DNA from 4 places in the Kitasatospora hibisci genome. Region 2 is predicted to be linked to each of the others. Evidence: riboswitches for the same ligand, from Rfam matches in the RefSeq annotation. Region 2 holds a riboswitch; each other region holds the start of a gene.
The links. Region 2 has a riboswitch for cyclic di-AMP ahead of ACF9IK_RS14405 (transglycosylase family protein). Riboswitches for the same ligand answer to the same signal wherever they lie in the genome.
Positions count from the first base shown of each region.

Region 1: it holds a riboswitch for cyclic di-AMP, as region 2 does, so the genes downstream of both, ACF9IK_RS07590 (glycoside hydrolase family 16 protein) here and ACF9IK_RS14405 (transglycosylase family protein) in region 2, are expected to answer to the same signal.
Region 3: it holds a riboswitch for cyclic di-AMP, as region 2 does, so the genes downstream of both, ACF9IK_RS06720 (transglycosylase family protein) here and ACF9IK_RS14405 (transglycosylase family protein) in region 2, are expected to answer to the same signal.
Region 4: it holds a riboswitch for cyclic di-AMP, as region 2 does, so the genes downstream of both, ACF9IK_RS06000 (peptidoglycan DD-metalloendopeptidase family protein) here and ACF9IK_RS14405 (transglycosylase family protein) in region 2, are expected to answer to the same signal.

Region 1 is NZ_CP171642.1:1,778,122-1,785,688, forward strand. Features, by position in the region: gene aceB (malate synthase A) at 1-496, opposite strand, end outside; gene ACF9IK_RS07580 (IclR family transcriptional regulator) at 697-1,494, shown strand; gene ACF9IK_RS07585 (hypothetical protein) at 1,741-2,307, shown strand; gene ACF9IK_RS07590 (glycoside hydrolase family 16 protein) at 2,439-3,686, opposite strand; cyclic di-AMP (ydaO/yuaA leader) riboswitch at 3,689-3,853, opposite strand; gene ACF9IK_RS07595 (MoaF-related domain-containing protein) at 4,217-4,546, shown strand; gene ACF9IK_RS07600 (alpha/beta hydrolase) at 4,595-5,743, opposite strand; gene ACF9IK_RS07605 (TetR/AcrR family transcriptional regulator) at 6,251-6,787, opposite strand; gene ACF9IK_RS07610 (carboxymuconolactone decarboxylase family protein) at 7,027-7,567, shown strand, end outside.
Region 2 is NZ_CP171642.1:3,387,289-3,394,855, reverse strand. Features, by position in the region: gene ACF9IK_RS14415 (SDR family NAD(P)-dependent oxidoreductase) at 1-412, opposite strand, end outside; gene ACF9IK_RS14410 (cytochrome P450 family protein) at 572-1,837, shown strand; cyclic di-AMP (ydaO/yuaA leader) riboswitch at 2,110-2,279, shown strand; gene ACF9IK_RS14405 (transglycosylase family protein) at 2,285-3,229, shown strand; gene eno (phosphopyruvate hydratase) at 3,495-4,784, shown strand; gene ACF9IK_RS14395 (FtsB family cell division protein) at 4,937-5,401, shown strand; gene ACF9IK_RS14390 (DUF501 domain-containing protein) at 5,391-6,044, shown strand; gene ACF9IK_RS14385 (exopolyphosphatase) at 6,047-6,982, shown strand; gene ACF9IK_RS14380 (NAD(P)/FAD-dependent oxidoreductase) at 7,468-7,567, shown strand, end outside.
Region 3 is NZ_CP171642.1:1,576,519-1,584,085, forward strand. Features, by position in the region: gene ACF9IK_RS06710 (hypothetical protein) at 1-205, shown strand, start outside; gene ACF9IK_RS06715 (hypothetical protein) at 297-2,417, opposite strand; cyclic di-AMP (ydaO/yuaA leader) riboswitch at 2,801-2,973, shown strand; gene ACF9IK_RS06720 (transglycosylase family protein) at 2,958-4,223, shown strand; gene ACF9IK_RS06725 (hypothetical protein) at 4,429-4,629, shown strand; gene ACF9IK_RS06730 (LacI family DNA-binding transcriptional regulator) at 4,715-5,734, opposite strand; gene ACF9IK_RS06735 (glycoside hydrolase family 13 protein) at 5,760-7,460, opposite strand; gene ACF9IK_RS06740 (sugar ABC transporter permease) at 7,499-7,567, opposite strand, start outside.
Region 4 is NZ_CP171642.1:1,405,634-1,413,200, forward strand. Features, by position in the region: gene ACF9IK_RS05980 (sugar kinase) at 1-21, shown strand, start outside; gene ACF9IK_RS05985 (IclR family transcriptional regulator) at 18-770, shown strand; gene ACF9IK_RS05990 (RidA family protein) at 850-1,263, shown strand; gene ACF9IK_RS05995 (DUF2470 domain-containing protein) at 1,438-2,181, shown strand; gene ACF9IK_RS06000 (peptidoglycan DD-metalloendopeptidase family protein) at 2,448-3,440, opposite strand; cyclic di-AMP (ydaO/yuaA leader) riboswitch at 3,444-3,603, opposite strand; gene ACF9IK_RS06005 (MFS transporter) at 3,915-5,414, shown strand; gene purB (adenylosuccinate lyase) at 5,494-6,924, opposite strand; gene ACF9IK_RS06015 (MarR family winged helix-turn-helix transcriptional regulator) at 7,068-7,523, opposite strand.

The DNA of each region.
Region 1 (7,567 bases), 1.6 Mb from region 2:
CGGCGGGCTTGAGGGCGTAGGCCTTGCCGGCCGAGGACGTGAAGTCGATGCGGCCCTCGAAGGCGTCGATCAGGTTGATCTGGCCGCCGACCACGTTCTCCCAGGTCGGGGAGGTGGCGTCCTCGAAGTCGGCGAGCCAGACCCTGGCACCCGAGTTGAGCGCGTTGATGACCATCTTGCGGTCGGTGGGGCCGGTGATCTCGACCCGGCGGTCCTGGAGCGCGCGCGGGGCCTCGGCGACCGTCCAGTCGCCCTCGCGCACGGCGGCCGTCTCGGGGAGGAAGTCCAGGGTGCCGGCCCGTGCGATCTCGGCGCGGCGGGTCTTGCGGCGGGCCAGGAGCTCCTGTCGGCGGTCCTCGAACGCGCGGTGGAGGCCGACGACGAAGGCGACCGCCTCCGGAGTGAGCACCTCCTCCGCCCGATGGACGCGCGGACCGGCGACAGTGACGACCGGAGCGGCGGGGGAGGCGCCGGCGGGTCCCTGATCTGTAGCCATGAGCAGGACACTCCTAAGACGGTTGAGCACGGCGAAGGGAGTTCCGGTGGGAACTTCCTTGATCTGAACCGATCTGAACCCACCTGCCGGGGGGTTCGATTCTGTAAGGTGGAGACTAGTTTCCGCGATACAGAATTTCAACGGTTTGTTGAGGTGATCGCAGGGACTCTACTCCTCCCCCGACAGCGAAGGGAACGCCGGTGGTCGCGACCCCCGACACAGCATCGACGACGGGCACGGACCGCGCGAGCGGCGGTGTGCAGTCCGTCGAGCGCGCCTTCCAGCTGCTGGAGGCGCTGGCCGACTCCGGCGGCGTGGCGACGCTCAGCGAGCTCTCCACCTCCTCCGGGCTGCCCATGCCCACCATCCATCGACTGGTTCGTACCCTCGTCCAGCAGGGCTATGTCCGCCAGGACACCGCGCGCCGCTACACCCTGGGCCCGCGGTTGATCCGGCTGGGCGAGACGGCCGGCCGGCTGCTCGGCAGCTGGGCCCGCCCGTACCTGGCCGAGCTGATGGAGGCCACCGGCGAGACCGCCAACCTGGCCGTGCTGGAGGGCGGCGAGGTGGTCTACGTCGGGCAGGTGCAGTCGCGGCGCTCGATGCGGATGTTCACCGAGGTCGGCCGCCGGGTGCAGCCGCACTGCACCGGTGTCGGCAAGGCCCTGCTGGCCCAGCTGCCGGAGGAGGAGGCGCGCGCGGTCCTCGGCCCCAACCCGCTGCCCGCCCACACCGAGTTCACCGTGACGGATCCGCAGGCCCTGCTGGAGCAGCTGGCGGAGGCCCGCGAGCGCGGCTACGTGGTGGACGACCAGGAGCAGGAGATCGGAGTGCGCTGCATCGCGCTCGCGGTACCGGGCGCGCCGACGCCGACGGCGCTCTCGGTCTCCGGTCCGGAGGCCCGCATCCGGGCACTGGAGGAGCAGGCCGGCGCCTCGTCACTGGTGCCGGTGATGCATCAGATCGCGATCAGGCTGGGGCAGGTCCTGGCACCCTGACCGAGCGTCATGGCTCGGGTGCGAGCGCGAAGTCGGGGCGTGCGACTTCCCGCGCACGGCTTCCTGCGCACGGCCTTCTGCGTCGGCTTCCGCACCGGGTCCGGCTAAGGAGGGGTGGGTTCGTCCGTTCGAGCGGCCCGAGGGCGGGTCGCCCCGGCCGCGGCGGACCGGCCGGTCACGCTGGGTGCGGACGCAATGCCCCGCGACGGTGCGGGGCACCGGAAGCAGAGAGCAGGGTGAGCGCCGATGTCGCGCAGAGGTTCCGCACGGGTTTTCCTCGGCAGGTCGTTGACGGTGGGGTGCGCGCTGGTGGCGCTGGCCGCCGGTCCGGCACTGGCCTGCCCGACCGGCGACGAGATGCGGCAGGCGCCCGCGTCGGCCGGCGCACAGGCCGCCGTACCGGTCGCGGCGGCGCGCGCGACGTCCGGATCCGACCTTGAGGTGATCCGGATCGACCCGGAGCCCGCCCCGCCCCGCGGCATCACCACGCTGCACGCCTTCGTCGCGAACCTCGGCCCGGACCGCACCGCCTCGCCCTTCACCATGGTGGTCACCCTGCCCGAGGGGGTGGAGCCGGAGGGGCCGTTCTTCCCCGACAACTGCTACCCGTTCCAGAACGGCCACCGGGTGCGCTGCACCTTCCCGGCCGGCCTGGCCGCGGGCCGGAGCGCAACGGGCCTGATTCCGCTCCGGGTGAGCGAGGATACCCCTGTGGGGAGCCTGCTGACCGGCTGGGTCGCGGTGCGCAGCGACGACGACACGAACGAGGCGAACAACAGGCAACCGTTCGAAGTCTCGGTCACCGAGGGCTGATCCCCTGGTGGCGTGGCGCCACGGACGCGGCGGCGCCGGAGCGCCGGCCCTCCTACGGGGAGGGTCGGCGCTCCGGCGTTCGGATCGTCCGGGCGGGCCGGCGGGCGCGGGCACGCCGGTGCACGGGCGGGTCAGCGGTAGACGCGCAGGTAGTCGGCGGCGAAGGTGATCGGGGCCGTGCCCTGCGGCGCGGGGTGGTACTGCCCGGCGCTGAGCGACAGGTTCAGGATCGGGTAGGCCGACCAGTCGGCGCCGACGCCCTTGCCGTCCGAGAAGACCTTCACCCCGTTGATGTACCAGTCCACCGAGGTGGCGCCGTACTGGGTGCCGACGGTGACCCACTGGTCGTGCGCGACGGCCTTCGCGTCGGTGACGTACTTGTAGCCCGGGTTGACGTGGTTGGTCAGCTCCAGCAGGTTCGCGTTGTCCGCGTGGTACTCGAAGCTGTCGATCTCGCCGTGGTCGCCGCTGGTGCCGTTCCACGTCCACAGCGCCGGCCAGGCGCCGGTGCCGGCGGGGAGCTTGACCCGGGTCTCGATGTAGTCGCCGGTCTTCACCTTGAAGCCCTCGGTGGAGTACTCGGTGGTGAGCAGGCCGGTGTCCCAGGCCTTCTTGCCGTTCTCCAGCGTGTGGGTGCTCGGCCGGGCGGTGAAGGTGGCGACACCGCCGGAGACGCTGACGTTGTCCCTGTCCAGCCAGTCGAGCTTGTTGTCGTTCGGGTTGTGGTCGCCGTAGTGGTACGAGCTGCTCCGGTCGGCCGTCCAGCGGGAGCCCAGGGCGAGGCTGTCGAACTCGTCGGACCAGATCGGCTTCTTCCCGGCGGCGGGCGCCCCGGTGGCCGGGCCGCTCGGGGCGGCGGTCGCGGGGGCCGACGGCACGGGCGTCGCGGTGGGGACGGGGCTCGGGCCGGCGGTGGCCGCCGAGACCACCAGCTGTCGCGCCGGCAGGTTGTGCCAGGCGCCGCCGAGGTCCTGCCAGAAGCCGAACTGGGTGTAGGTCCCGGCCGGCAGCGTGCGCGAACCGGTGGTGATCGACAGGCCGCTCGGGCATATCCGCGCGTTGGCGACGTTGCCGGGGAAGTCGAGGTTGCGTCCGGCCGCGTCGCGCACCCCGACACCGACCGTCTTCGCGGTGAAGCAGGCCGAGGAGTGGACGCTCAGCGAGGCGGTGGCGGCCTTCCCCGCGACCATCGTGGCCGGGGTCAGCTTGTCCTGGGTGACGGTCGGCGTGGTCGCCGCATGCGCACCGGTGACCGCCGAGACGCCGAGGAGGCCGGCGCCGCCGACGGCGAGCACGCCGGTGACGGCGAGGGCCGCGTTGCGGCCGCGGCGAGAGGGTCGGGCATGGCGTGGCGCACGGCGCCGGGCAGGCTTCTGCATGGCAGTGTCCTCTGCGACGCCTGCGAGGTGAGCTGTCGGGTTCGGGCTGAGGTTGCCCGGCCGTCCGTCGGAGCGGCTTCACCCCTAGCCCCGGCCGCGCGGGGAGCGCGCAGACCGAGGCACTACCTTGGGTCCCCCGCTCCCGTCCGCTGTGGTGCTCGGTTGCCGACCGGCGGGTGGACAGGACTCGGCGTCCCGACGGCGGGGGTCCGCGAAGCGGACGTCCCGAGCAGGCTAGGCAGCCCCTCCGGGACCCGACAACTCGGCGGGGTCGGTTGTCGCGCAGCTCACATCCGGTCCGCGGCCGGGGCGGCGCCCCGCGCCGTGGCGGGGTCTCGGCAAGTACGTCGCGGAGGTCACCTCGTCGGATAGGTTGGAGGTCCATCCGCGGCCACGTGCCGACCGGCCCGCACCGCGGTGGACCGGTCCCGCCCGGACCGCGTGCACAGCACCGCACCGCAGGCACCAGACCACACGCCCCGGGACGTACGCCCGGCACCGCACGACGAGAGACGAGGACCCGTCCCGCCATGACCGCCGCCCTGCCCGCCTTCGCCGGCCGCACCTACCTCTTCCAGGTCGACAACGGCGCGGCCTTCCGCAACGCCTACTCGGCCGACGGCAAGCGGCTGCGCTGGGAGGGCCTCGGCGAGTCGGCCGGCCAGTGGGAGGACGTCGCCCTGCACGTCGCGGAGGTCGGCCCGGAGCTGTACTTCGTCAGCTGGACCGAGCAGAGCGGCATCACCGTCAGCCACGTGATGGACCTCGCCAGGCTGACGGTGCGCGCGTTCTGGACGTACGAGGGCGAGGGCGGCCGGGTCGGCGAGCTGCACACCGGCACGCTGGAGCAGGTGGCCTGAGCCGGACGGTCGTGCCCGCCCCCCCCGGGGGGCACCGGCCGATCCGGGTCAGACCGGCCGGCCCGGGACCTTCAGGTGCTCGGAGAGCCACTCCAGCGAGGAGGGCAGCAGCTTGCTCCAGGTCTCGAAGTTGTGGCCGCCGGTCTTCAGGAGGCTGTACGAGACCTTCATCGGGCTCTGCACCGCGCCGACGAACGCCTCGGTGTCGCGCCGGTACTCGCCGTCCCCCTCCCTGGTACCGGCCAGCAGCACGGACACCTTGGGCTGCGGCAGGTTCTTCAGCCGCCACATCAGGTCGGCCTCACTGCGGCGCTGCTCGCCGTCGGCGCCCTTGAACAGGTCGACGGTGGTCGGGTCGTCGGCGGCCCGGTAGTAGCCGGAGAGCGAGACGGCGGTCGGGAAGACGTCCGGGTGGCGCATCGCCAGCTTGAGCGCGCAGTAGCCCCCGGTCGAGTTGCCCATGAAGCCCCAGGCCTGCGGAGCGGTGGAGACCCGGAACGTCGCCTGGATCGCGGACGGGACGTCCCTGGTGTAGTACGTGTCGGACTGCGGGCCGCCGGGGACGTCCTCGCACTCGGTGTCCTGCGGCAGCGCGGGCGACGGGGTCATCAACACCAGGACGGTCGGCTGCATCCGGCCCTCCTGGAGCAACTTCAGTGCGGCGCCCGGGTAGTTGAGCCGCGTCACCAGGTTCTTGGCGATGCCGGGGAAGCCGGTGCTGACGATGACCGCCGGGAACTGCCGCTGCGCGTAATCGGGCTGGAAGTACTGCGGCGGCAGGTAGACGTACGCCTCGGTGGAGAGCCGGGAGACGGCGCCGTCGATCCGGACCTGGCGGATCTCCCCGGACTGCCCGGGGTCCCGGCCGAGCGCCCCGCCGCCCTGGACGTCGGCGTGGCCGACGGTCTCCACCAGGAGGCGACCGGAGGCGTCCGCCTTGTTCTGGATGACGACCGGGCCGTTGTCGCCGGTACCGAGCAGGTCGTCCCAGCTGCTGTAGAAGGCGAAGTAGTTGTTGGCCACCAGCCCGAGCGCGGCGAGCACGGTCACCTGGGTGGCGAGCAGTGCACCGATCCGGCCGAGCACGGCCTGCCAGTTCTGCTTGGCGAGTCTCGGCCAGAGCCAGACCGTGCCGACCATCATCGCCACGGCGACCGCCACGGTCAGCGCCAACACCTTGTGGCTCGTCAGACCCATGTCCTGCTTGCTCCCACGCCTCGAACTCCCCGCCCGGCCACTAGCGGGCAGTTGCTAGGACACTGGGGCGACCGCCCCGGTTCCCCCGTCCACAGCAGAGGCCGCCGCCGAGGCGCGGTAGCCAACCCTAGCGTTCACCGGGTCCCTTCGGACCCGCCGACCAGCGGGGACCGAAAGGATGAGACTCGCCGCCCACCCGTATGGTCGGGCCGTACGAGGGCGGGGCCGCGGCGACGGGCGGGAGCAACGGGCCGCAGGCGCAGCGGGCGGCCCGTCGAGCGTGATCGACCAGCGGATGCTGCGGGAGCGGACGCGAACACCTCTCTGACGGGCAGAGGGTGGCGACCGGTCAGCTGACGCACGCCCAGAGGCGCAGTCCGGCGTCCGGTTCCCGCAGGCGGCGGGCGCCGAGCTCCTGCGGCGAACCGTTGTGCCCCACCTCACGTCGGGACACGCGTCGGCCCGGCGCACCGCGCCACCTCGACACCTCGCCCGTCGGCCCGGTCGTCAGCCCAGCCCGCCGTTCCGGGCTGCGGCCAGGGCCGCCGCGACGGACCGGTCGGCGGCCTCGTCGTCCACCGGCTCGGCCGTGATCAGCACGCGGAAGTAGAGCGGCGCAGCCACGGCCTTGACGACCGCGGCCGGGTCGATCCCGGCAGGCAGCTCGCCGCGCCCGACCGCGCGGGTGACGATCGGTTCCGCCCGGCGCAGCCGGTCGTGGAAGATCCGCGCCCGCGCCTCGGCGATCCCCGGCGCCAGGGCGGCCTCCGAGAGCATCACCGCCAGCACCGCCGCCCCGCTCGGCCCCCGCAGCCAGGCCGCGAGGCCCCGGGCGAGCAGGCGCAGGTCGCCGTCGACCGTCCCGGTGTCGGGGATCGGGATCTCCGTGGCGATCTGCCCGGCCAGAGCGTCGACGATCAGGCCGTCCTTGTCCTTCCACCGCCGGTACACGGTGGTCTTGTGGACGCCGGCCCGCCGGGCGACGGCGTCGACGGTCAGCGCGGCGTAGCGCATCTCGGCGAGCTCGGCGAGGGTCGCGGCCACGACCGCCGTCCGCACCTTCTCTCCGCGTCCGATCGTCGGGCGGGCCCGACCGGCCTCCACGGAGCCGGACGGCCCGGATCCGGACGGAGCCGGCACGGGCCGGCCGGGCTGGGGCGGGCGCGAGTCGGAAGACATTGCAACTCCTGGTTGCGTTACGGCGGACAGCGTGACACGCTCAGGCTATCGCAACCATGAGTTGCGATATCGCCCGAGGCCTTGCCATTCGGAGGGGAACACGCATGCCCAGGCCCTATCGCCACACCACCCCCGTCCCGCAGAAGTCCGCCACCGGACGGGTCGCCGCCGTCTACGCGCAGATGGAGACGGACTTCCTGCTCGCCGACGGCCCCCTGATGAGCCTCTCCCCCGCGCCCGAGGTGCTGGCCGCCACCTGGGCGCTGCTGCGCGAGGCCGAGATCGTCGGCACCGCGCCGCGCGCGGACAAGGAAGCCGTCGCGAGCGCCGTCTCGCTCGCCAACCGCTGCCCGTTCTGCACCGAGGCGCACGCACTGCTCGCCCACGGCGCCGGGGACCACCGGCTCGCCGAGGACGCGCGGGCCGGCCGCACACCCGCCGACCGACGTGACGCGGCGCTGCTGGAGTGGGCCGGCGCCACCCGTTCCCCCGGCAGCCCCGCGCTGGCGGCGCCGCCCTTCCCCGCCGACCAGGCACCCGAGTTCGTCGGCACGGTGCTGGCCACCCACTTCATCAACCGCATGGTCACCGCGCTGCTCGACGAGGAGGCGCTGCTGCCGAGCGCGCTGCGCCGGTCCGAGTACG
Region 2 (7,567 bases):
CCTCCTCCACCGGCCGGCGCGGCTGCGGCACGACCACCTCGCCGATGGCCTCGCCGACCAGCTGCAGCAGCTCCGCGAGCCGCTCCAGGTCGAGGTGGTCGGGCAGGTCGGCCAGCGAGACGATCCGCTCGCCGTCCGGGCCGGCGACGCAGAACAGGTCGATCGGCCCGAGGTGCTTCTCTGCGGTGTCGACGAGGGCGGCGACGTCGCTGGGGCGCCGGACGTCACCGCAGACGCCGACGACCGGACAGCCCGGCCGGTCGAGCTCGGTGGCCAGGTCCTCGGCGACGCCGACCTGCTCGTCCGCGATGAGGACGCCGGCGGCGCCGGCCGCGGTGAAGCGGCGCGCGAGGTCGGCCCCCGACCCGCCGTCGAGTACCGCGATCACGACGACTGCCCCGGTGACCCGCATGGTGCGCTCCTCCCTGGTGGGCGGCTCCGCACCGGCGCCCACACACGTGCTTTGCGGAGGATCGTAGGCTCGTCCCGATCCTCCGCAACAGGAATTACCCGTCAGGTGACCAGGCTCACGCCTGCCGTACGGGCGATCTCCACCGGATACGGTCGACCCATGCCAGTTCAGCCCGATCCCGCCCGCCCGTCGCTCTTCACCTGGGAGTTCGCCGCCGATCCGTACCCGGCGTACGCGTGGCTGCGGGAGCACGAGCCGGTGCACCGCACGACCCTGCCGAGCGGGGTGGAGGCCTGGCTGGTGACCAGGTACGCGGACGCCCGGCAGGCGCTCGCCGACAGCCGGCTCTCCAAGAACCCGGTCCACCACAGCACGCACGCGCACCGCACCGGCCGGGTCGGCATCCCCGGTGAGCGGCAGGCCAACCTGATGACGCACCTGCTGAACATCGATCCGCCGGACCACACCCGGCTGCGCCGCCTGGTCTCGAAGGCGTTCACCCCGCGCCGGGTGGCCGCCTTCGAGCCCCGGGTGCAGCAGCTCACCGACCGGCTGATCGACGGCTTCGCGGCCCGCGGCAGCGCCGACCTGATCCACGAGTTCGCCTTCCCGCTCCCCATCTACGCGATCTGCGACCTGCTCGGTGTGCCCGCCGAGGACCAGGACGACTTCCGCGACTGGGCGGGCATGATGATCCGCCACGGCGGCGGCCAGCGCGGCGGCGTGGGGCGGGCGGTGAAGCGGATGCGGTCGTACCTGGCGGAGCTGATCCACCGCAAGCGGGCCGATCTCGGCGACGACCTGATCTCGGGGCTGATCCGGGCCAGCGACCACGGCGAGCACCTGACCGAGAACGAGGCCGCGGCGATGGCCTTCATCCTGTTGTTCGCCGGGTTCGAGACGACCGTCAACCTGATCGGCAACGGCACCTACGCACTGCTGCGCAACCCCGGGCAGCGGGAGCTGCTGCAGGACTCGATCGCCCGTGGCGAGACCGGCCTGCTGGAGACCGGGATCGAGGAGCTGCTCCGCTACGACGGGCCGGTGGAGCTGGCCACCTGGCGGTTCGCGACCAGCCCGCTGACCATCGGCGGGGTGGAGATCCCGGTGGGCGACCCGGTGCTGGTGGTGCTCGCCGCGGCGGACCGGGACCCGGCGCGGTTCGCCGACGAGAACACCCTCGATCTCGCTCGGACGGACAACCCGCACCTCGGCTTCGGGCACGGCATCCACTACTGCATCGGCGCTCCGCTGGCCCGTCTGGAGGGCCGTGCCGCGCTGGCCACGCTGCTCACCCGGCTGCCCGACCTGCAGCTCGCCGAAAGCCCGGAGAATCTGCGGTGGCGCGGTGGTCTGATCATGCGTGGACTTCGTGAACTTCCGGTCGAATTCACTCCGGAGAACCTACAGGAGAACCCCCTCTGATCACGGCCGGAACCGTTCGCAGCGGCCTGCACGTCTTCCGGCCGGTGGGCTCGACACGCTGACACGGCGTCGCCGAGTCTCCCCTGGAGAGGGGCTGAAACATCATCAATCCGGACATACCGCCTTCGTTGGTGGGCGATCGACCGTGTGCCGTAATTTCTGTGTGATATCGGCGATATGAGCTTGTGATTGGTGTGAGGATCTGTCTACTCTCCCTGAAGTTCGCAGCTGCGGACCTCGTGCGCGGAACGCCGAATCCTGCCCGCCGTGCCACGGGAAACCGACCAGAACCCTGGGCAGGGGCGGGGGACCCAGGTTTGTTGCCGTCCTCCACGGCTTGGGGTGAAGCCGCAGTCGCGGGCAGAGCGCCTCGCGACACGCGGCCGGGCCACCTCCCGGTCCGAACCCGACAGCTCACCTCGCAGGCGTGCGGAGAGGGACGTCTTCATGCTGTTCGTTGGAACTGGCCGCCACCGCCGCCGCACCCAGGCCGAGAAGGCCATCGCCGTCGCCGGTGTGGCCGGCGTCGGACTCGCGATGCCGCTCCTCACCGCCACCGGCGCCTCGGCGGCCCCCGTCTCCACCTGGGACGCGGTCGCCCAGTGCGAGAGCGGCGGCAACTGGAGCATCAACACCGGCAACGGCTTCTACGGCGGTCTGCAGTTCACCTCCAGCACCTGGAAGGCGTACGGCGGCACCGCGTACGCGCCGCAGGCCAACCAGGCCAGCAAGGGGCAGCAGATCGCGGTGGCCGAGAAGGTCCTCGCCTCGCAGGGCCCGGGTGCCTGGCCGGTCTGCTCCAAGCGGGCGGGCCTGAGCAAGGGCGGCGCGGCGGCCGAGGTGGACACCGCCGCGAACGCCAAGCCCGCGGCGCCGAAGCCGGCGGCGCCGAAGCCCGCCCAGCCGAAGCCGGCTCAGAAGCCCGCCCAGCCGGACCGGAAGCCGGTGCAGCAGCAGGCTCCGAAGCCCGCCGCCCAGCAGCCCGCGCAGCAGGACGCCAAGACGCCGGACTTCTCGGGCCAGGGCGGCTGGGACGCCGACGCGAAGGTGTACTGGTACCAGAACGACGGCGCCTGGTACTGGACCAGCCACCGGAGCGTGTACCAGCAGTACGCGGGCCAGCACGCCCCCCAGGCCGCCGTCCAGTCCGCCGGCCAGTCCGTCGGGTACATCGGCCAGGGCGACAGTCCGACGGCCGGTCACGCCGAACCCGCCGCCCAGCAGCAGAGCGCCGGCCACGGCTACACCGTCCGGGACGGCGACACACTCGCCGGCATCGCCGCCGCCCAGGGCGTGTCCGGCGGCTGGCAGGCGCTGTACGACGGCAACCGCGGCACCGTCGGCGGCGACCCGGACCTGATCATCCCCGGCCAGGTGCTCAACCTCGGCTGAACCCCCGGCCGCTGAACCCGGGCCACCGCCCGTCGGCGCGGACGAAGGGGGGGTCGGATACCTCCCCCTTCGTCCGCATCCGGACCGCTTTCACGGGGCAACCAGGTGAACTACCGGTGGGTAGTGCGGCCACACGCTGAGACGGACCCATGGTCGACGTGGCCCCGAGAGCCCGTGCGGTTAGGCTCTGGTCGTAACGACTCCGCAATCGTCCGGCCGACAGCACCCACCGTCAGCCGGACCTGCTTCCGCTAGGAGATGCCTCGTGCCGTCCATCGATGTCGTCGTAGCCCGTGAGATCCTCGACTCGCGTGGCAACCCCACGGTCGAGGTCGAGGTCGGCCTCGACGACGGCAGCACCGGCCGTGCCGCTGTCCCGTCGGGCGCCTCCACCGGCGCCTTCGAGGCGCTGGAGCTTCGTGACGGCGACAAGAACCGCTACTTCGGCAAGGGCGTGGAGAAGGCCGTCCTGGCCGTCATCGAGCAGATCGGCCCGGAGCTGGTCGGCTACGACGCCACCGAGCAGCGTCTGATCGACCAGGCCATGCTCGACCTGGACGCCACCCCGGACAAGTCCTCGCTCGGCGCCAACGCCATTCTCGGCGTCTCCCTGGCCGTGGCGCACGCCGCCTCGGAGGCCAGCGACCTGCCGCTGTTCCGCTACCTGGGCGGCCCGAACGCGCACGTCCTGCCGGTCCCGATGATGAACATCCTCAACGGCGGCTCGCACGCGGACTCCAACGTCGACATCCAGGAGTTCATGATCGCTCCGATCGGCGCGGAGTCCTTCTCCGAGGCCGTCCGCTGGGGCGTCGAGGTCTACCACACCCTCAAGGGCGTCCTGAAGGAGCGCGGCCTCTCCACCGGCCTCGGCGACGAGGGCGGCTTCGCCCCGAACCTGGACAGCAACCGCGAGGCCCTGGACCTCATCACCGAGGCCATCCAGAAGGCCGGCTACGTGCCCGGCCGCGACATCGCGCTGGCCCTGGACGTCGCCGCCTCCGAGTTCTTCAAGGACGGCGCCTACCAGTTCGAGGGCAAGTCCCTCTCGGCCGCCGAGCTGATCGAGTACTACGCCGAGCTGGTCGCCGCGTACCCGCTGGTCTCCATCGAGGACCCGCTGGACGAGTCGGACTGGGACGGCTGGAAGGCCATGACCGTCAAGCTGGGCGACAAGGTCCAGCTGGTCGGCGACGACCTGTTCGTCACCAACCCGCAGCGCCTGGCCAAGGGCATCGAGACCGGCACCGCCAACGCGCTGCTGGTGAAGGTGAACCAGATCGGCTCGCTCACCGAGACCCTGGACGCCGTCGAGCTGGCCCAGCGCAACGGCTACCGCTGCATGATGTCGCACCGCTCCGGCGAGACCGAGGACGTCACCATCGCCGACCTGGCCGTCGCCACCAACTGCGGCCAGATCAAGACCGGTGCCCCGGCCCGCTCCGAGCGCGTCGCCAAGTACAACCAGCTGCTGCGCATCGAGGAGATCCTCGACGACGCCGCCGAGTACGCCGGCCGCGGCGCGTTCCCGCGGTTCCGCTCCGCGGACCAGTAAGCCCGGCAAGTACGAGGGCTGACACACACTGCTCCCGCCGGTGCCCCGCCTGTTCACCCCGTAGGGTGGGCGGCGGGGCACCGGCGTGACCGGGCGGCGCCACTCGCGACCAGGAGGGGACACCGGAGATGGCAGGCTGGAGGATCCCGGGCTTGACGGCCCGGCCTCGCTTCACGAGCCGGGCGACGGTCCTCGTCCTGGTGCTCTGCTCCCTCGTCGCGATCCTGGCCTACCCGACCCGGCAGTTCATCTCCCAGCGCTCCGAGATCTCCGCCCAGCGGGCGAAGGCCGAGCACGCCCGGCAGCAGGTCGAGCAGCTGCGCCGGGAGAAGACGCGCTGGCAGGACCCGGAGTACGTCAGGGCGCAGGCCCGCGCCCGGCTGCACTACGCGATGCCGGGGGAGACCCCGTACATTGCGGTGGACCCGGTCGGCCGGAGCGCCGCCGAGTCCCCCGGGACTCCGCCCGCGCCGTCCGACGGTGCGGCCGCCGCCCCGGCGAAGGCCGCCAAGCCCTGGTACGCGAGCGTCTGGGACTCGGTGGACGCCGCCGACACCGCCCCGCCCTCTCCACCCGCCACTGCCCCCGCTGGAGCCAGCTCCCCCCATGACCACTGAGAACCACCCCTCCGTCTCCGACGCCGACGTCGCGGCCATCGCCGCCCAGCTCGGCCGGGTCCCGCGCGGTCTGCGCGGCGTGGCACACCGCTGCCCCTGCGGCAACCCGGACGTCGTGGAGACGGCCCCCCGGCTCGCGGACGGCACGCCGTTCCCGACCCTCTACTACCTGACCTGCCCCAAGGCCGCCTCGCTGATCGGCACCCTGGAGGCGGACGGCGTGATGAAGGAGCAGACCGCCCGGCTCGCCGAGGACCCGGAGCTGGCCGCGGCCTACCAGAAGGCGCACGAGGACTACATCGCCCGCCGTGACGCGATCGAGGTGCTGGAGGGCTTCCCCAGCGCCGGCGGCATGCCGGACCGGGTGAAGTGCCTGCACGTGCTGGTCGGCCACTCGCTGGCGGCCGGCGAGGGCGTCAACCCGCTCGGCGACGAGGCGCTCGGCATGCTGGAGGACTGGTGGGCCAAGGGCCCGTGCGTCTCCGCGGTCGAGGTCGAGGCCGCCGGCGAGCGGGTGCTGCGCAACCGCGCCGAGGACGCGGACCACGCGGCGGTGATCGCCGCCAAGGAGCGGAAGACCGCCGAGCGCGCCGCCAAGCGTGCCGCGCAGGAGGTCGGGGAGACCGGGGAGGACGGCGAATGACGGTGACCCGGGTGGCCGCGATCGACTGCGGCACCAACTCGATCCGGCTGCTGGTCGCGGACCTCGACCCGGAGACCGGGGCGATCACCGACCTCGACCGCCGGATGATCATCAACCGGCTGGGCCAGGGCGTCGACCGCACCGGCCGGCTCCACCCCGACGCGCTGGCGCGGACCTTCGCGGCCTGCCGCGAGTACGCGGAGATCATCCGCGGCTTCGGCGTCGGCCCGGAGCGGCTGCGCTTCGTCGCCACCAGCGCCTCCCGCGACGCCGAGAACAGCGACGAGTACGTCCAGGGCGTGCGGGACGTCCTGGGCGTCTCGCCCGAGGTGGTCAGCGGCGAGGAGGAGGCCCACCTCTCCTTCGTCGGCGCCACCAAGGAGCTCACCGGCGGTCAGTTCCCGGCGCCTTACCTGGTCTTCGACCTCGGCGGCGGCTCCACCGAGTTCGTGCTGGGTGCGGAGGACGTCCAGGCCGCCCGCTCGGTGGACATCGGCTGCGTCCGGCTCACCGAGCGGCACTTCGGCGGCGCCGAGCTGCCCTCGGCGGAGCAGATCGCCGAGGCGCGGGCGCACGTTCGGGCCGAGCTGGACAAGGCGGAGGAGGTCGTCCCGCTGACCGGCGCCGCGACCCTGGTCGGCCTGGCGGGGACGGTCACCACGGTCTCCGCGATCGTCCAGGACCTTCCCGCGTACGACTCGGCGGCGATCCACCACTCGCGGATCAGCCGTGCGGAGGTGGCCCGCGTCGCCGACGAGCTGCTGGCCGCCACCCACGAGCAGCGGGCGGCCATCCCCTCGATGCACCCCGGCCGGGTGGACGTGATCGCGGCCGGCGCGCTGGAACTGCTGGAGATCATGGAGCGGACCGGCGCCTCCGAAGTGGTCGTCAGCGAGCACGACATCCTGGACGGCATCGCCTGGAGCATCGCCTCCTGAGCCCTCCCCGGCCTCCGCCGGAGCCCCTCCGGACCCCTCGTGGGTACGGCCCGTCGGCCTTCCGCAGGCCTTACCCGACCGGCCCCGGGACCCCTCTCGGGGGCTCCGGGGCCGGGGCGCGCGGGGGGCCGCGCGACAAAGTTCGTGAATTTCTTCACATGGCGATCCCGTCATTCGTCGCGGTCCCGCGCCCGCAACGTCCGAAATGTGGGACTGAAGGCCTGCCCGGTCCGGCGCCCGCTGGATCGCAGGCTGCGCCCCGTCGAAGGTTTGAAATTCGAAATCATGCGCGGGAACCCACGCCCCACATGGATCGTTGCTGCTCAGCGGGCCCGTTGGCGCGCAGGTACTCACAGGGGGGTCGAACCGGCCGTGAGCCGGCCTCCCGGGCCGAGAGCGGGGGCGCGGAGTGTAGCACGGGGTGTCCAGCACCTTGTGAGCGGGCTCACGAAGAGTGCTCCGGGGCGTGCTGGATACTTTCGGATATGAGCACCACGGAGCGTCCTCGCATCCTCATTGTCGGCGGTGGTTACGTCGGCCTGTATGCCGCGATGCGCATCCTCAAGAAGATGCGCTACGGCGAAG
Region 3 (7,567 bases), 1.8 Mb from region 2:
CCCGGAGGCCGACTCCGAGCTGCTCGCCGCGGCCGCCGAGGAGAGCGGCTGCCCGTCGGCCGCACCGCTGGGCGCGTACCCGACGGTCGGCCAGCTGATCGGCTCCACTTACCTGGCCGCACTGCCGGCCCAGGTCGTCGAGGCCGAGGAGGCCGCCGAGGAGCCCGCCACGGGCTCCGGTGGCGGGCGGCACGCCGCCGAGTAGGCGGGAACCTCAGAACGCGGCGCGGGGCCCGGAACGATGGCGTTCCGGGCCCCGCGCGTGCGTGGGCGGGCCCGCGCCCGTGGTCGGGCGCTCAGGAGTCGCCGCCGACCCGTCCGGTGGGCGCGGCGGCGTCCTCGAACCGCAGCGCCGGCAGCTGCACCGGCCGGGACTGCGCGGCGAACGAGGCGAGCAGGGTGCTGCTCGCGTTCCACTGCGGCTGCGCGGCGCCGCCGTCCTCCGCCCGGCGCACCTGGATCGCCTCGGCCCGGCCGGCCCGGCGCAGCAGGATGTTCTTCGGCGGCCCGGCCTCCGGGTCCAGCCAGAGCTCGTTCCCGCCGAACTCGCAGTCCAGCACCAGGACGTCGTCGGGTTGGCCGTCGGGCGTGGCCCGGAAGGCGAGGCCGGCCCGGCGGTATCCGGTGAACCGGCTGCGGCTGAAGGTGACGGCCTCGCCGGCCAGTTCGTGACGGGCGGTGGAGACGGCGAAGTCGCTCTGCCCGGCGCCGTCGATCAGCAGCCCGTCGAAGACGGTGCCCTTCTCCCGGCCGAGCGAGTGCAGCGCCACTCCCCCGCCGGCGTTGCCGTAGAGCACGCTCGCGGTGTAGTCGAAGTCGTTGAGGTAGGCGCCGTGCTCGATGCCCCAGCCGCCGTTGTGGTAGGCCGCGAACTCGGTGACCACGTGGTGCTGCCGGGCGTTCAGCCAGACGAAGATGCCGTCCTGCAGGTTGTTGTGGGCCAGGCAGCGCCGGAAGGTCCAGACCCCCTCGCCGTTCTCCGGCCACTCGAAGCCGGAGGCGCCGTTGGCGCCCTGGACGCCGACGGCCACGCAGTCCAGCGCCTTGCCGCCGGTGCCGGCGCCCAGGTTGAAGCCGGTCAGCCGGTAGGCCCGCGGGTTGGGCTCGAGCACGGTGCGGGAGGCCACGCAGGACTCGTAGACGATGTCGTCGGACGGCTGCTGCGGGGTGCGGGTGTCCGGCGGGCCGTCCCACCAGTAGGCGTCCTCCCAGGTGTCGTGGCTGATGCAGCTGCGGAAGGTGATGCCGTGGCTGGCGTGCGGGACGTACGCGTGGTTGCCGGCGTCGCGCACCACCACCCCCTCGACCACGGTGCCGCGGGTGGCGTCGCCGAGCATGTGGAAGTGGAGCCCGTAGCGGCCGAGCACCGGCGTGGTGACCGCGGCGCTGCCGTCCGGGCCCTTCCAGCTCTCCCTGGTGTCGGTCCGCGGGCCGACCCAGCGCAGCACGGCGTGCCGGACGTCGGCCTGGCGGGAGCTGGTGAGGTGGACGTGGGCGCGCCCCTCCGCGGAGCCCTCGACCCGGACGCTTCGGGTCAGGTTGAGCACCTCGGCGCCGACCGTGACGCCCCCGCCGAGGGCGACCCGGGGGTGGGCGTACCGCAGCGGGGCCTCCAGGGTGACGGTGGATCCGCTGACGGAGCGCACGACGGCGAGGTCGTAGCGGGCGGAGAAGCCGTCCTCGTCCGGCGGACCGGTCGGGGTGACGGCCAGTTCGTCACCGGCCCGCCAACCCGCGGGCGGGGCGGCAAGGCTGACGGTGGTGGCACCGGCCCGCAGCTCGCCGGCCGCGCGCACCCAGGCGGTCTTGGCGGCTCCGTCCAGCCGCAGGTAGCCGGCCCCGGTGACCCAGAGGCCGACGTCGGTGTCGACCACCTTCATGCCGTCGCCCTGGAAGCGCTTCTCGTCGACGGAGGGGAAGCGCAGGGTGTGCACGGCGGTGTCGCCGGGGGCGAGGGCGAGGGTTCCGCGGACCTCGACGTTGCCGGCCGAGCTGAGGGTGACACCGCGGTCGGCGGCGAAGGTGAGCGAGCCGCCGGGCTCGACCAGCAGGGAGCCGACGGCGGCGTCGGTGTCGAGCAGCACCCGGTCGGTGATCCGGACGGCACTCTGCGGTCCGGGCACCCGGCCGCCCCAGCCGGCCGGGTCGGACCAACGGCGGCCGCCCTGGTCGGGCTCGGGGGCGGCGCCCTCGGCGCCGTCGCCGGGCGCGGGCGGTACGCCGGGGCCGCGGTCCGGGCCGCCGCGGTCCGGGCCGCCGTGTTCCGTGCCGCCGTCGCCGCCGGTGTCGGCCAGGCTGGTGGCGGTGCTACCCGGGGCGGACCCGGTCGAGCCGGTCGAGCCGGTCAGCGAGCGACGCAGGGCCTCCTCGCCGCCGATCGCGGCGAACACCGTGCCGACGGCGAGCCAGCGCAGCATTGTGCGACGGCTTACGGGAGTTCGGGGTCGTTCGGGTGGGATGTCCGGTCTGCGATGCTTTGCCCTGCGATGCGCTCCGCGGGCTCCGTCGGCCGGCGATCCGCCGCCCCGCTCCTCGTCCATGGCCATCGCTGCGTAGCCCTCCCCCCAGACGGCTGCGTCGGTCCCGACGTTCTGAAGCATAGGCAGTTGCGGCGTCCCGTACGGGCGTTGCCGGAAATCGGTCATTTCTGATCATGGTGGACACGTCGCGAGCAGGCGGTCCGCAAACCGTGACGGGCATCACACATGTTTGCGGTTTGAACTTGAGTCTGCTTAACGTGCTCCCCGTTCGTGGCCACACGGACCCAGCCCGTCCGCAACGCCGAGTCCTGCCGTCGGGTGTGCTGGCAGCGCAGAAACGCACCACGGCAGGAGCGGGGGAACCACAGGTAGGTCGCCCCGGGCCGGTCCGCGTACCGGTCCAGGGCTAGGGGTGAAGCCGCGTCCACAGCGCGGCCGGGCAACTCCAGCCCGAATCCGACAGCTCACCTCGCAGGCGTGGGAGAGGACCGCATCTTCATGCTGCCCACCAACGGCACCCGCCTGTCCGGCCGTACCCGCCGCGCCATCGCCGCGCTCGGAGTCGCGGGCATCGGCCTCACCATCCCCTGCCTGACCACCACCTCCGCCTCCGCCGCCTCGGTCGCGACCTGGGACAAGGTCGCCCAGTGCGAGAGCAGCGGCAACTGGAGCATCAACACGGGCAACGGCTTCTACGGCGGCCTGCAGTTCACCAACAGCACCTGGGCCGAGTTCGGCGGCACGGCCTTCGCCGCCCGCGCCGACCTGGCCACGAAGGACCAGCAGATCGCGATCGCCGAGAAGGTGCTCGCGGTCCAGGGCCCGGGCGCCTGGCCGGTCTGCTCCGTCCAGGCCGGTCTGACCAAGGGCGGCACCCCCGCCGCGGTCGACACCTCCACCGCCGCCAAGCCCGCCGCGCAGACCCCGGCCCCGGCCGCCAAGCCGGCCGCCCAGGCCCCCGCCGCCAAGCCCGCCGCCCCGAAGGCCGAGACCCCGGCCGCCGCCGACGCCACCAAGACCTGGAGCCAGAACCGCTCCGACTGGTCGCAGAAGTGGCAGGAGAAGGACGGCGACTACACCGTGGTCACCGGCGACTGGCTGTCCGCCATCGCCGACGAGCACCACGTCCAGGGCGGCTGGGAGCGGCTGTACGAGCTCAACCGCGACACCCTGACCGAGGGCCCGAACCACATCTACCCGGGCCAGCACCTGAGCCTCGGCGAGCACGCCCGGACCCAGGCCTCGGACGAGTCCGGCAAGGGCTTCGACTGGTTCAACCGCTCCTCCGGCCAGGCCGCGGGCACCACCGCCGCCAAGCCGGCCGCGCAGACCGCCACCCAGGCCTCCCAGACCCAGGCCCAGGCACCGGCCGAGGCCGCCACCGGCAGCATGGCCGCCGCGGTCTCCTTCGCCCTGTCGAAGGTCGGCCAGGCCTACGTCTACGGCGGCACCGGGAACGGCGGCTGGGACTGCTCCGGCCTGACCCAGGCCGCGCTGCGCGCCGCGGGCGTCTCCGTCCCGCGCGTCGCCGCCGACCAGGCCGCCGCCAGCACCCACGTGTCGCTGGACGCCCTCAAGCCGGGCGACCTGCTGTTCTGGTCCAACAACGGCCAGGACTCCGGCGTCTACCACGTCGCGCTCTACATCGGTGACGGCAAGTACGTCGAGGCCGCCAACCCGAGCGCGGGCGTGCGGACCCAGACCGTCGCCAACTGGGCCCCGGACTTCGCCGGCCGGGTCTGACCCACCGCACACGCCGCAGCCCCCGGGGGAGAGAGACCGCTCCTCCCCGGGGGCATCGGCCTGCGCGCCGCCGGCCGGACCCGGCCCGCGAGCACCCGGCCCGGCGACGGCCCGGCGACGGGCTCGGCACCGGGCCCGCCCGGTCATGGTCAAACCGGGCCGCACCGGGCATGCTGCTGCTCTGCGCACCCGAGGAGGAGTCCCCATGGCCCAGGTCACCGTCACGCTCGACGCCAATCTCGCGATCGACGCGATGATGCTCTCCGGCACCAAGAACCCGCAGGACGCCGTCGAGCTGATCCTCCGCGACTACCTCGCGCGGGGCCGGCGCACCGAGACCCGGACCGGCGAGGCCACCGACGGACACCGCCTGGAGGAGGGCCGTCCCGCGGCCCAGGAGGGCTGAACGGCGAACGGCCGGGGTCCGGGGAGCGGTGTGCTCCCCGGGCCCCGGCCGTTCCCGCCCGGACGCGGCGTCCGGGCGTGCCGTCTCAGCGGGCGCAGGCGCCCGTGGAGCCGCGCATCACGAGCTCCGGCTGGAACATGAACTCGCCGCGCTGGGCGGCGTTCCCGCCGACCTCCTCCAGCAGCGCGTCGACGGCCGCGGTGGCCATCGCCTCCACCGGCTGCCGGATCGTGGTCAGCGGCGGCTCGGTGAACGCTATGAGCGGCGAGTCGTCGAAGCCGACCACCGAGACGTCCTGGGGGACGCTCAGCCCGCGCTGGCGCACCGCGCGGATCGCGCCGAGCGCCATCATGTCGCTGCCGCAGACGATCGCCGTGCAGCCCTTGTCCAGCAGCGCGCCGGCCGCGGCGTGCCCGCCCTCCACGCTGAACAGCGTGTGGTGGACGAGGCCCTGGGCCTCCTCCTCGGTCCGCCCGAGCACCTCGCGCATGGCCGCGGTGAAGCCCTCGATCTTGCGCAGCACCGGCACGTACCGGCGCTGGCCGACGGCCAGACCGATCCGCTCGTGGCCGAGTTCGGCCAGGTGCTGGACGGCCATCCACATCGCGGAGCGGTCGTCCGGCGAGATGAACGGGGCGTCGATCTTCTCGCTGAAGCCGTTGATCAGCACGAAGGGCACCTGCCGGCCGATGAGCCGGGCGTACCGGTCGTGGTCAGCGGTGGTGTCGGCGTGCAGGCCCGAGACGAAGACGATGCCCGACACCCCCCGGTCGACCAGCATCTCCACCAGTTCGTCCTCGGTGGACCCGCCCGGCGTCTGGGTGCAGAGCACCGGCGTGTAGCCGTGCCGGCTCAGCACCTGCTCGATCACCTGGGCCAGCGCGGGGAAGATCGGGTTGCTCAGCTCTGGGGTGATCAACCCGATCAGACCCGCGCTGCGCTGGCGCAGCCGGGTCGGCCGCTCGTACCCGAGCACGTCGAGCGCCGCCAGCACGGTCTGCCGCGTGGCGGCCGAGACGTTCGCCTTGCCGTTGAGCACGCGGGAGACGGTGGCTTCACTGACCCCCGCCTGCGCCGCGATGTCTGAGAGTCGCGCCGTAGTCACGGTCCCAGAGCCTATTGCAACCACGTCAGACCGCCCACCAGTCGGTGCTGTCCGGAGCGAGCACCGTCTCGCCGCCGTCCACCAGGGCGTCCGCGGAGGAGAGCAGCAGGCGGCCGGGCGCCGGTATCCGGACGGGCTCGGCGGTGGTGTTCACGGTGCAGACGAAGGAGCCGCGGCGGAAGGCCAGCGTGCCGGCCGGGCTGTCCAGCCACTCGACGTCGGTGCCGGCGCCGAGGTCGGCCTGCTCGCGGCGGACGGCCAGCGCGCTGCGGTACAGCTCCAGGGTGGACGTCGGGTCGCCGGTCTGCGCCTCGACGCTGAGCTCGGCCCACTCGGCGGGCTGCGGCAGCCAGCTCGGGCCGCCGGCGGTCGGGCCGAAGCCGTACGGGGCCTCGGTGCCGGACCACGGGATCGGCACGCGGCAGCCGTCGCGGTAACCGTCCTGGCCGGCCTGGCGGAAGAACGACGGGTCCTGGCGGACCTCGTCCGGCAGGTCGGTGACGTCCGGCAGACCGAGCTCCTCGCCCTGGTAGAGGTAGGCCGAGCCGGGCAGCGCGAGCATCAGCAGGGTGGCGGCGCGGGCGCGGCGCAGGCCGAGCTCGCGGTCGCCGGGGGTGCGGATCTGGGTGCCGAGGCCGGGCTCGTTGGCGAACCGGGTGGCGTGCCGCGTGACGTCGTGGTTGGAGAGCACCCAGGTGGTGGGGGCGTCGACCGGGCGCATCGAGTCGAGCGAGAGGTCGATCACCTCCCGCAGCTCGGCCGCCGCCCAGGAGGTGCCCAGGTACTGGAAGTTGAAGGCCTGGTGCAGCTCGTCGGGGCGGACGTAGTTGGCGGTGCGCTGGACGGTCGGGGTCCACGCCTCGGCGACGCCGATCCGCTGGCCCGGGTACTCGTCCAGGATCTTCCGCCAGCTGCGGTAGATCTCGTGCACGCCGTCCTGGTCGAAGAACGGCATGATGTCGTTGCCGAGCAGCTTGAGCTGGTCGCCGCCGCCGATGTCGGGCAGGCCGGGGGCCTTGACCAGGCCGTGGGCGACGTCGATCCGGAAGCCGTCGACGCCCATGTCGAGCCAGAACCGCAGGATCGAGCGGAACTCGTCGGCGACGGCCTGGTTCTCCCAGTTGAAGTCGGGCTGCTCGGGGGCGAACAGGTGCAGGTACCAGTCGCCGGGGGTGCCGTCCGGGTTCTCCGAGCGGGTCCAGGCCGGGCCGCCGAAGATCGACTCCCAGTCGTTGGGCGGCAGTTCGCCGTTCTCGCCCTTGCCCGGACGGAAGTGGTAGCGGTCGCGCAGCGGGGACGCAGGACCCTCGCGCAGAGCACGCTGGAACCACTCGTGCTGGTCCGAGGAGTGGTTGGGGACGAGGTCGACGATGATCCGCAGACCCAGCGCGTGCGCGTCGCGGATCAGCGCGTCGGCGTCCAGCAGGGTGCCGAACATCGGGTCGACCGCGCGGTAGTCGGCGACGTCGTAGCCGGCGTCGGCCTGCGGGGAGGCGTAGAACGGGGAGAGCCAGACGGCGTCCACGCCGAGGTCGCGCAGGTAGGGCAGGCGGCTGCGGATGCCGGGCAGGTCGCCCATGCCGTCGCCGTTGGAGTCGGCGAAACTGCGCGGGTAGACCTGGTAGATGACCGCGTCCCGCCACCAGCCTCTGGACGCGCCGGCGCTGGCCTCGTGAGCGGTGGCGTCGGCGGCGGGCCGGGAGGTGTCGGCCAGGTTCTGGGTCATGGACGGTGTCCCTTGGGGATCAGAGGAGCGGGGAGCGGTCAGGACTTCGAGGCGCCGGCGGTCAGGCCGGTCACCAGGTGACGCTGCACCAGGTAGAAGAGGAGCGA
Region 4 (7,567 bases), 2.0 Mb from region 2:
GCCCCGGGAGGCCGCCGATGAGTCAGACCGTCACCCGCGCCCTGCGCATCCTCACCGAACTCGGCGAGGGCGAACGCTCGCTGGACCAGCTCGCCGAGGTGCTCGGCGTGCACAAGACCACGGTGCTGCGACTGCTCCAGAGCCTCGAAGCGGAACGCTTCGTCCACCGCGACCAGGCCTACCGCTACCACCTCGGCGCCGGGCTGTTCGCGCTCTCCGGCCTCGCCCTGGAACAGCGCGGCATCCGCCGGATCGCCGCCCCGCACCTGGCCGAGCTGAACGCCGCCACCGGCCAGACCGTGCACCTGGCCGCCTACGAGGGCGGCGAGGTGGTCTACATCGACAAGTACGACTCGCGCCACCCCGTGCGGATGTACTCGCGGATCGGGCTGCGCGCCGTCCTGCACAGCGCGGCCGTCGCCAAGGTCCTGCTGGCCGACCTTCCGGCGCCCGAGCGGCGCCGGGTGGTGGCGGGCATCGACTTCACCCCGCACACCCCGCGCACCCTCACCGGCCCCGAGGCGCTGCTGGCCGAACTGGAGAAGGTCGCCGCCCAGGGCTGGGCGCAGGACCACGCCGAGCACGAGGCCTTCATCAACTGCGTGGCCGCGCCGGTACGGGACGCCGGAGGACGGGTCGTCGCCGCCGTCTCGATCTCCGTCCCGGACGTGGTCCTTCCCCACGAGCAGGTACTGGAGCTGCTGCCCCGCCTGCTCGCCACCGCCCGCGCGGTCTCCGCCGACTGCGGCCGGCCACCCCGGGAGGGCTGACCGTCCGGGCCCTCGGCCCTCGCGGGATCCCCCCTGCCACCTGCCCCTCCAACCGCCCGCCCGCGACACGAAGGAAGCCATGAGCGGCAACGAGAAGAGCGAGATCCGCACCGACGGCGCCCCCGCCCCGGCCTGGATGTTCTCCCAGGGCGTCCGCAAGGGCCCCGTCCTGCAGGTCTCCGGCCAGGGATCGCAGGACCCGGCCACCGGCGAGTACCTCCACCACGGCGACGTGAAGGCGCAGACCCGGCGCACGCTGGAGAACGTGAAGGCGATCGTCGAGGCCGGCGGCGCCACCATCGAGGACGTGGTGATGTTCCGCGTCTACCTCACCGAGCGGGCCGACTTCCCGCTGATGAACGAGGCCTACGCCGAATTCATCGAGGAGAACATCAAGCCCGGAGGCGTGAAGCCCTGCCGCACCACCGTCTTCGCCGAACTGCCGCAGGAGCCGATGCTCGTCGAGATCGACGCCCAGGCCGTGGTCGGCTGATCCACCGCCACGCAGGCGGGGGTCGGGCAAGGATCCTGAACCGCGGGGCCCGGACGACGAGCGTCCGGGCCCGCCGCGCGCCGGCCAGGCCGGCGGACCACCGGGCGGGCGGCCCTTGCCTTCCACGCGACCCAGGTGATTAGGTAAGCCTAACCTAATCACCTGGAGGTCGCCGTGAGCCCCACCCCCACCGACGCCGAGGCCGAGGCCGAGGCCGAGGCCGAGGCCCCAGAGCCCACGGCAGCCGAACGGATCTGCAGCCTGCTCAGCGCCACCTCCTCGGTGGTGGTCCGGGCCCGCGGCGAGCACCACGGCCTCGACACCCCCGTCTCGGTGCACGGCTCCCGGCTGCGCCTGAGCGCCCCGCTCGACTCCGGGCTCACGCTCGCCGCGACCGGCGACACCGAGGGCCTGGCCGTCGTGCTGGACGTCACCGACATCGCCCCGGTCGCCGTCCGCGACCGCGTCCGCGCCCGGCTCACCCTGGCCGGCCGGCTCCGGCTCGCCCACCTGGCCGACGACGGCCTCAGCGTCCACCTGCACCTGGACGTCGCCCACGCCGTCCTCGCCACCCCGTACGGCACCAGCGCGCTCACCGGCGCCGACCTCGACCTCGCCGCACCGGACCCGCTCGCCCTCTACGAGGCCGGCCTGCTCACCCACCTGGCCGACGACCACCCCGACGCGCTCGCCGCGCTCACCCGGCTGCTCGACCCCCAACTCCTCGCCGGGCAACCGGAGATCCGCCCGCTCGCACTCGACCGCCACGGCCTGGTACTGCGCCTGGACCACCCGCACGGCCACCGCGACGTCCGCCTGGTCTTCCCCGAACCGGCCGGTGACACCGAGGGGTTCGGCGAGCAGATGCACCGGCTGCTGACCGCCGCACAGACCGGCCTGCCTGCCCGCCGGGCGTGACCGGAGCGGCCGGACGGGCCGGCAGGGAAGGGGACGCGATCGGACGCCGGACCGCGACCGGGCCTACGGAAGCGGCACGGACACGAAAGCGGCCGGCCCGGCTCGCGAGGGAGGTCTCGCGAGCCGGGCCGGCCTGGGCGTGTCCCGCGCCCGTATGTCCGCCACTGGTGCGGCGATCACCCGGTCGAGCGGTCACCCGACATGACCATCCCGGGAGTTCGTTCGCCCCGCACCTGGCGGTGGTCTGAACTCGGTCGTGGACCGGGTCAGATGGCGACGCCGTGCGCCCGCAGGTAGGCGATCGGGTCGATGTCCGAGCCGTACTCCGAGCCGGTGCGGATCTCGAAGTGCAGGTGCGGGCCGGTCACGTTGCCGGTCGCACCGGAGAGGCCGATCTGCTGGCCGGCGGTGACGGCCTGGCCGACCTTCACGCCGATCGAGGACAGGTGCGCGTACTGGGCGTACTTGCCGTCGGCGAGCTTGATCTCGACCTCGTTGCCGTAGGCGCCGCCGTTGCCGGCCTTGACCACGGTGCCGGCCGCGACGGCGCGCAGCGGGGTGCCGGTGGCCGCGACGAAGTCGGCGCCGGTGTGGTGGCCGGAGGCCCACATCGAACCGGCGACGCCGTAGGCGGTGCCGAGCTTCGGGTTGGCCAGCGGGGCGACGTAACCGGAGGTGGAGGCCACGGCGGCCGGTGCCGGGGCGGCGGGCTTGGCGGCCGGGGCCTGCGCCGGCTTGGCGGCGGGGGCGGCCGGCTTCGCGGCCTGGACCGGCTTCGCCGGGGCGGCCGGCTTCGCGGAGTCGTGCGAGACCTGCGGCTTGGCGGCGGGGGCGGCCGGCTTGGCGGCCTCGGCCGGAGCGGCGGCCTTGGCACCCAGGGCCAGCTTCTGGCCCGGGAAGATCAGGTTCGGGTTGGAGCCGACGACCGAGCGGTTGTGCTCGTACAGCGCCTTCCAACCACCCTGGACGTCCTTGGCGTTGGCGATCTTCGACAGGGTGTCGCCGCTGACGACCTTGTAGCTCTCCTCGACCGGGGCGGCGGCCTCGGCGGCCGGCTGCGCGGCGGCGACCGGGGCGGCGTCGACGCTGGTGGCGCCGGTCCAGGTGGCGGCCTGCTGCGGCTTCGCGGCCGGGGCGGTGTGGGCCTGGGCGCTGATGGCGGTCACCAGCGGGAGGGCGAACGCGGCGCCGGTGACGGCGGTCGCGATACCGATGCGGGCGGCGCGGGGCAGGGCGATACGACGGGCCTGTGCGGGCATGGAAGAGTTCCTCTCCGACGCCTGCGAGGTGAGCTGTCGGGTTCGGGCTGGAGTTGCCCGGCCGCATAGGCGGCTTCACCCCAAGCCGGACCGCGAATTCCGGTCCGGCGACTTACCTGTGGGTCCCCCGCTCCTGCCGTACAGAGTTCAGTTCGTACCACCGGGCAGCGGCAGGACTAGGCGTTCCACCCGGTGGCCACCCGGGCTGACGCCGGGCGGTCGCTGAACTAAAACCCATCCGTTCGAGCGAAGCAATGTCGATCTCCCGCATCAGGCGATTCCGCGGGCGGCACCGTGACGCTCCGGATGGCCCGCTGCACAGTACGTGCACAATCCATTAACGGCGCGCCACTGATCCGCGACACTCCGCCCATTTCGCTGGCCGTCCGCACACGATCACTCACGGAAAGCCAGCCGCCGACACACCCCCGGTGACCCTTGTCACTCGGGCCCCGGGGGGCGGACCATCGGGCCGTGGCCACTTCCGAGGCAGGCACCCTGCGCCTGAGCACCGCGCAGGGGCGCTGGGTACTACTGGCGACGGTGCTCGGCTCCAGCATGGCGATGCTCGACGGCACCGTGGTGAACGTCGCCCTGCCCCGGATCGGCGAAGACCTCGGCGCCCCGCTCGCCGCCCTGCAGTGGACGCTGAACGCCTATCTGCTCACCCTGGCGGGGCTGATCCTGCTCGGCGGCGCCCTCGGCGACCGCTACGGCAGGCGCCGGGTCTTCCTGCTCGGCGTGGTCTGGTTCGCCGCCGCCTCGGCGGCCTGCGCCGCCGCACCCAGCATCGAGGTGCTGATCGCCGCCCGCGCGGTGCAGGGCATCGGCGGGGCGCTGCTCACCCCGGGGTCGCTGGCGATGCTCCAGGCCGTCTTCCATCCGGACGACCGCTCGGCGGCGGTCGGCCTCTGGTCCGGCCTCGGCGGGGTGGCGGCCGCGGTCGGCCCCTTCGTCGGCGGCTGGCTGGTGGACGGCCCGGGCTGGCGGTGGATCTTCCTGCTGAACGTCCCGCTGGCCGTGCTGGTGGTCGTGGTGGCCACCCGGCACGTGCCGGAGAGCCGGGACGAGAGCGCGACCGGGCGGTTCGACGCGCTCGGCGCGGTGCTGGCCGCCCTGTCCCTCGGCTCGCTCACCTACGCGCTGACCGCGGCCGGAGACGGGCTCTCCGCCGGCGTCTGGATCACCGCTGCGGCAGGCCTGGTGCTCGGCGCGACCTTCGTCCTGGTCGAGCGCCGCACCCCGGAGCCGATGCTGCCGCTCGACCTCTTCTCCTCCCGGCTGTTCACCTCGGTGAACCTCGTGACCCTCTGCGTCTACGCCGCCTTCAGCGGGGTGTTCTTCCTGCTGGTCGTCCAGTTGCAGATCGTCGCCGGCTTCTCGCCTCTGGTCTCCGGGCTGGCGCTGGTCCCGATCACCGTCCTGATGCTCGCGCTCTCCGCCCGGGCCGGCCGGCTCGGCAAGCGGATCGGCCCCCGGCTGCCACTGACCGTCGGGCCGCTGCTCTGCGCGGCCGGGGTCCTGCTGATGCTGCGGATCGGGCCCGGAGCCTCGTACTGGACGGACGTGCTGCCCGCCGTCACCGTGATGGGCTCCGGCATGGTGCTGCTGGTCGCACCGCTCACCGCGACGGTGCTGGCCGCCGTGGACGTCCGGCACGCGGGCATCGCCAGCGGCGTCAACAACGCCGCCGCCCGAGCGGCCGGCCTGCTCGCGGTCGCCGCGCTGCCCGCGCTCGCCGGCCTCAGCGGCGACGCGTACCGGGTGCCGTCTTCGGTGGACGCCGCCTTCCACACCGCGATGCTGATCTGCGCCGGACTGCTGGTCACGGGCGGGCTCATCGCGTTCACCACCGTGCGGGGCAATGTGCTCGCTCCCGAGGACCACCCGGTGGCCGAGCCTGAATGCCGCTACAACTGCGGCACCAACGCCCCACCGCTCGACCCCGGCCACCCGGCCGCCGGCGCCCCCTAGGGGCCGGGGAACGGCGAGGGCCCCGTCACCGAACGAACGGTGACGGGGCCCGCCGACTCCCACTACGGACGACCAATCGTCAGAGGATGTCGCCCGGGGCGTACTTGGCGGCCTCCGGGCGGGCGGCCGCGACCGCCTCGACCCGGCGGACCACCTCGGCGACCTGGGCGCCGGCCGCGCCGGTGAAGGCGAGCCGGTCGGCGAGCAGCGCGTCCAGCGCGGCGCGGTCCAGCGGGATCCGCTCGTCGGCGGCCAGCCGGTCCAGCAGCTCGTTCTCCCGCGCGCCGGCCCGCATCGCGAGCGCCGAGGCGACGGCGTGCTCCTTGATGACCTCGTGCCCGGTCTCCCGGCCGACGCCCGCGCGCACCGCGCCCATCAGCACCTTGGTGGTGGCGAGGAACGGCAGGTAGCGGTCCAGCTCGGCCTCGATCACGGCGGGGAAGGCGCCGAACTCGTCGAGGACGGTCAGGAACGTCTCCAGCAGGCCGTCGAACGCGAAGAACGCGTCCGGCAGCGCGACCCGGCGGACCACCGAGCAGGAGACGTCACCCTCGTTCCACTGGTCGCCGCCGAGCTCGGCGGTCATCGAGGCGTACCCGCGCAGGATGACGGCGAGGCCGTTGACGCGCTCGCAGGAGCGGGTGTTCATCTTGTGCGGCATCGCGGAGGAGCCGACCTGGCCCTCCTTGAAGCCCTCGGTGACCAGCTCGTGTCCGGCCATCAGACGGATGGTCTTGGCGAGGCTGGACGGCGCGGCGGCCAGCTGGACGAGCGCGGTGAGCACCTCGAAGTCCAGCGAGCGCGGGTAGACCTGGCCGACGCTGGTGAGCACGTTCTCGAAGCCGAGGTGGCCGGCGACCCGGCGCTCCAGCTCGGCGAGCTTCCCGGTGTCACCGCCGAGCAGGTCCAGCATGTCCTGGGCGGTGCCGACCGGACCCTTGATCCCGCGCAGCGGGTAACGGGCGATCAGCTCCTCCAGGCGGTTGAAGGCGACCAGCAGCTCGTCGGCGACGGTCGCGAACCGCTTGCCCAGCGTGGTGGCCTGCGCGGCGACGTTGTGCGAACGGCCGGCCATGACCAGCTCGGAGTGCTGGGCGGCGAGGCGGGCCAGGCGGACCAGCACGGCCACCGTGCGGTCGCGCACGTGCTCCAGCGACTGCCGGATCTGCAGCTGCTCGACGTTCTCGGTGAGGTCCCGGGAGGTCATGCCCTTGTGGATCTGCTCGTGGCCGGCGAGCTCGCTGAACTCCTCGATCCGGGCCTTCACGTCGTGGCGGGTGATCCGCTCACGGGCGGCGATCGAGCCGAGGTCGACCTGGTCGATCACCCGCTCGTAGTCGGCGACGGCGCCCTCGGGCACGTCGACGCCGAGGTCCTGCTGGGCCTTCAGGACGGCGAGCCACAGGTGGCGCTCAAGGACCACCTTGTGCTCGGGGGACCAGAGCTGGGCCAGGGTCGCAGAGGCGTACCGGGAGGCCAGGACATTGGGGATCTGGGGCTTCGCGCTCACGCTTCGCAAGCCTAACAGCCGAGGTCAGCCGGATCGGCGCCGGACCGGCCGCTACCACGGGTGCCGCCGCGGGCGCAGCCCGCGGCGTTGCGGCGCCCCCTCGCTGCGGCGCCCCCTCGTTGCGGTGCTGCCCGGCAACCCCGCTACTGCGCCCCGGCGGAACGCCCGGCGAGCACCGGGAGCACCTGGGCGCAGATGGAGTGCAGCGCCACCCGCTGCTCGTCGCTCATCGCCTCGAAGGCCTGGTGGGTGCGGGCCATCTCGCCGCGGATCAGGTGCAGGATCTCCCGGCCCTGCTCGGTGATCACGACGATCTTCACCCGCCGGTCGCCCGCCGCCGCCTCGCGGTTGGCCAGGCCCAGCGACTCCAGCCGGTCGACGATGCCGGTCACGTTCGACGCGTCGCAGCCCAGCCGGCCCGCCAGCGCCCGCATCGGCACCGGCTCCCGTACGGCGCCGAGCGCCTTGGCCTGCGAGGAGGAGAGCCCGTGCCGGGCCGCCGCCGCGGCGAAGTCATGGAAGTACGCGGCGCCTACGGCGGCCAGCGCCTCCATCAACTCGGCGTTGGTCGGTACGGTCGTCGTCGCTGTCGAACCCATGGGACAAGGGTACGGTGGAGTGCTTCAGCAACTCAAGCTTTGAC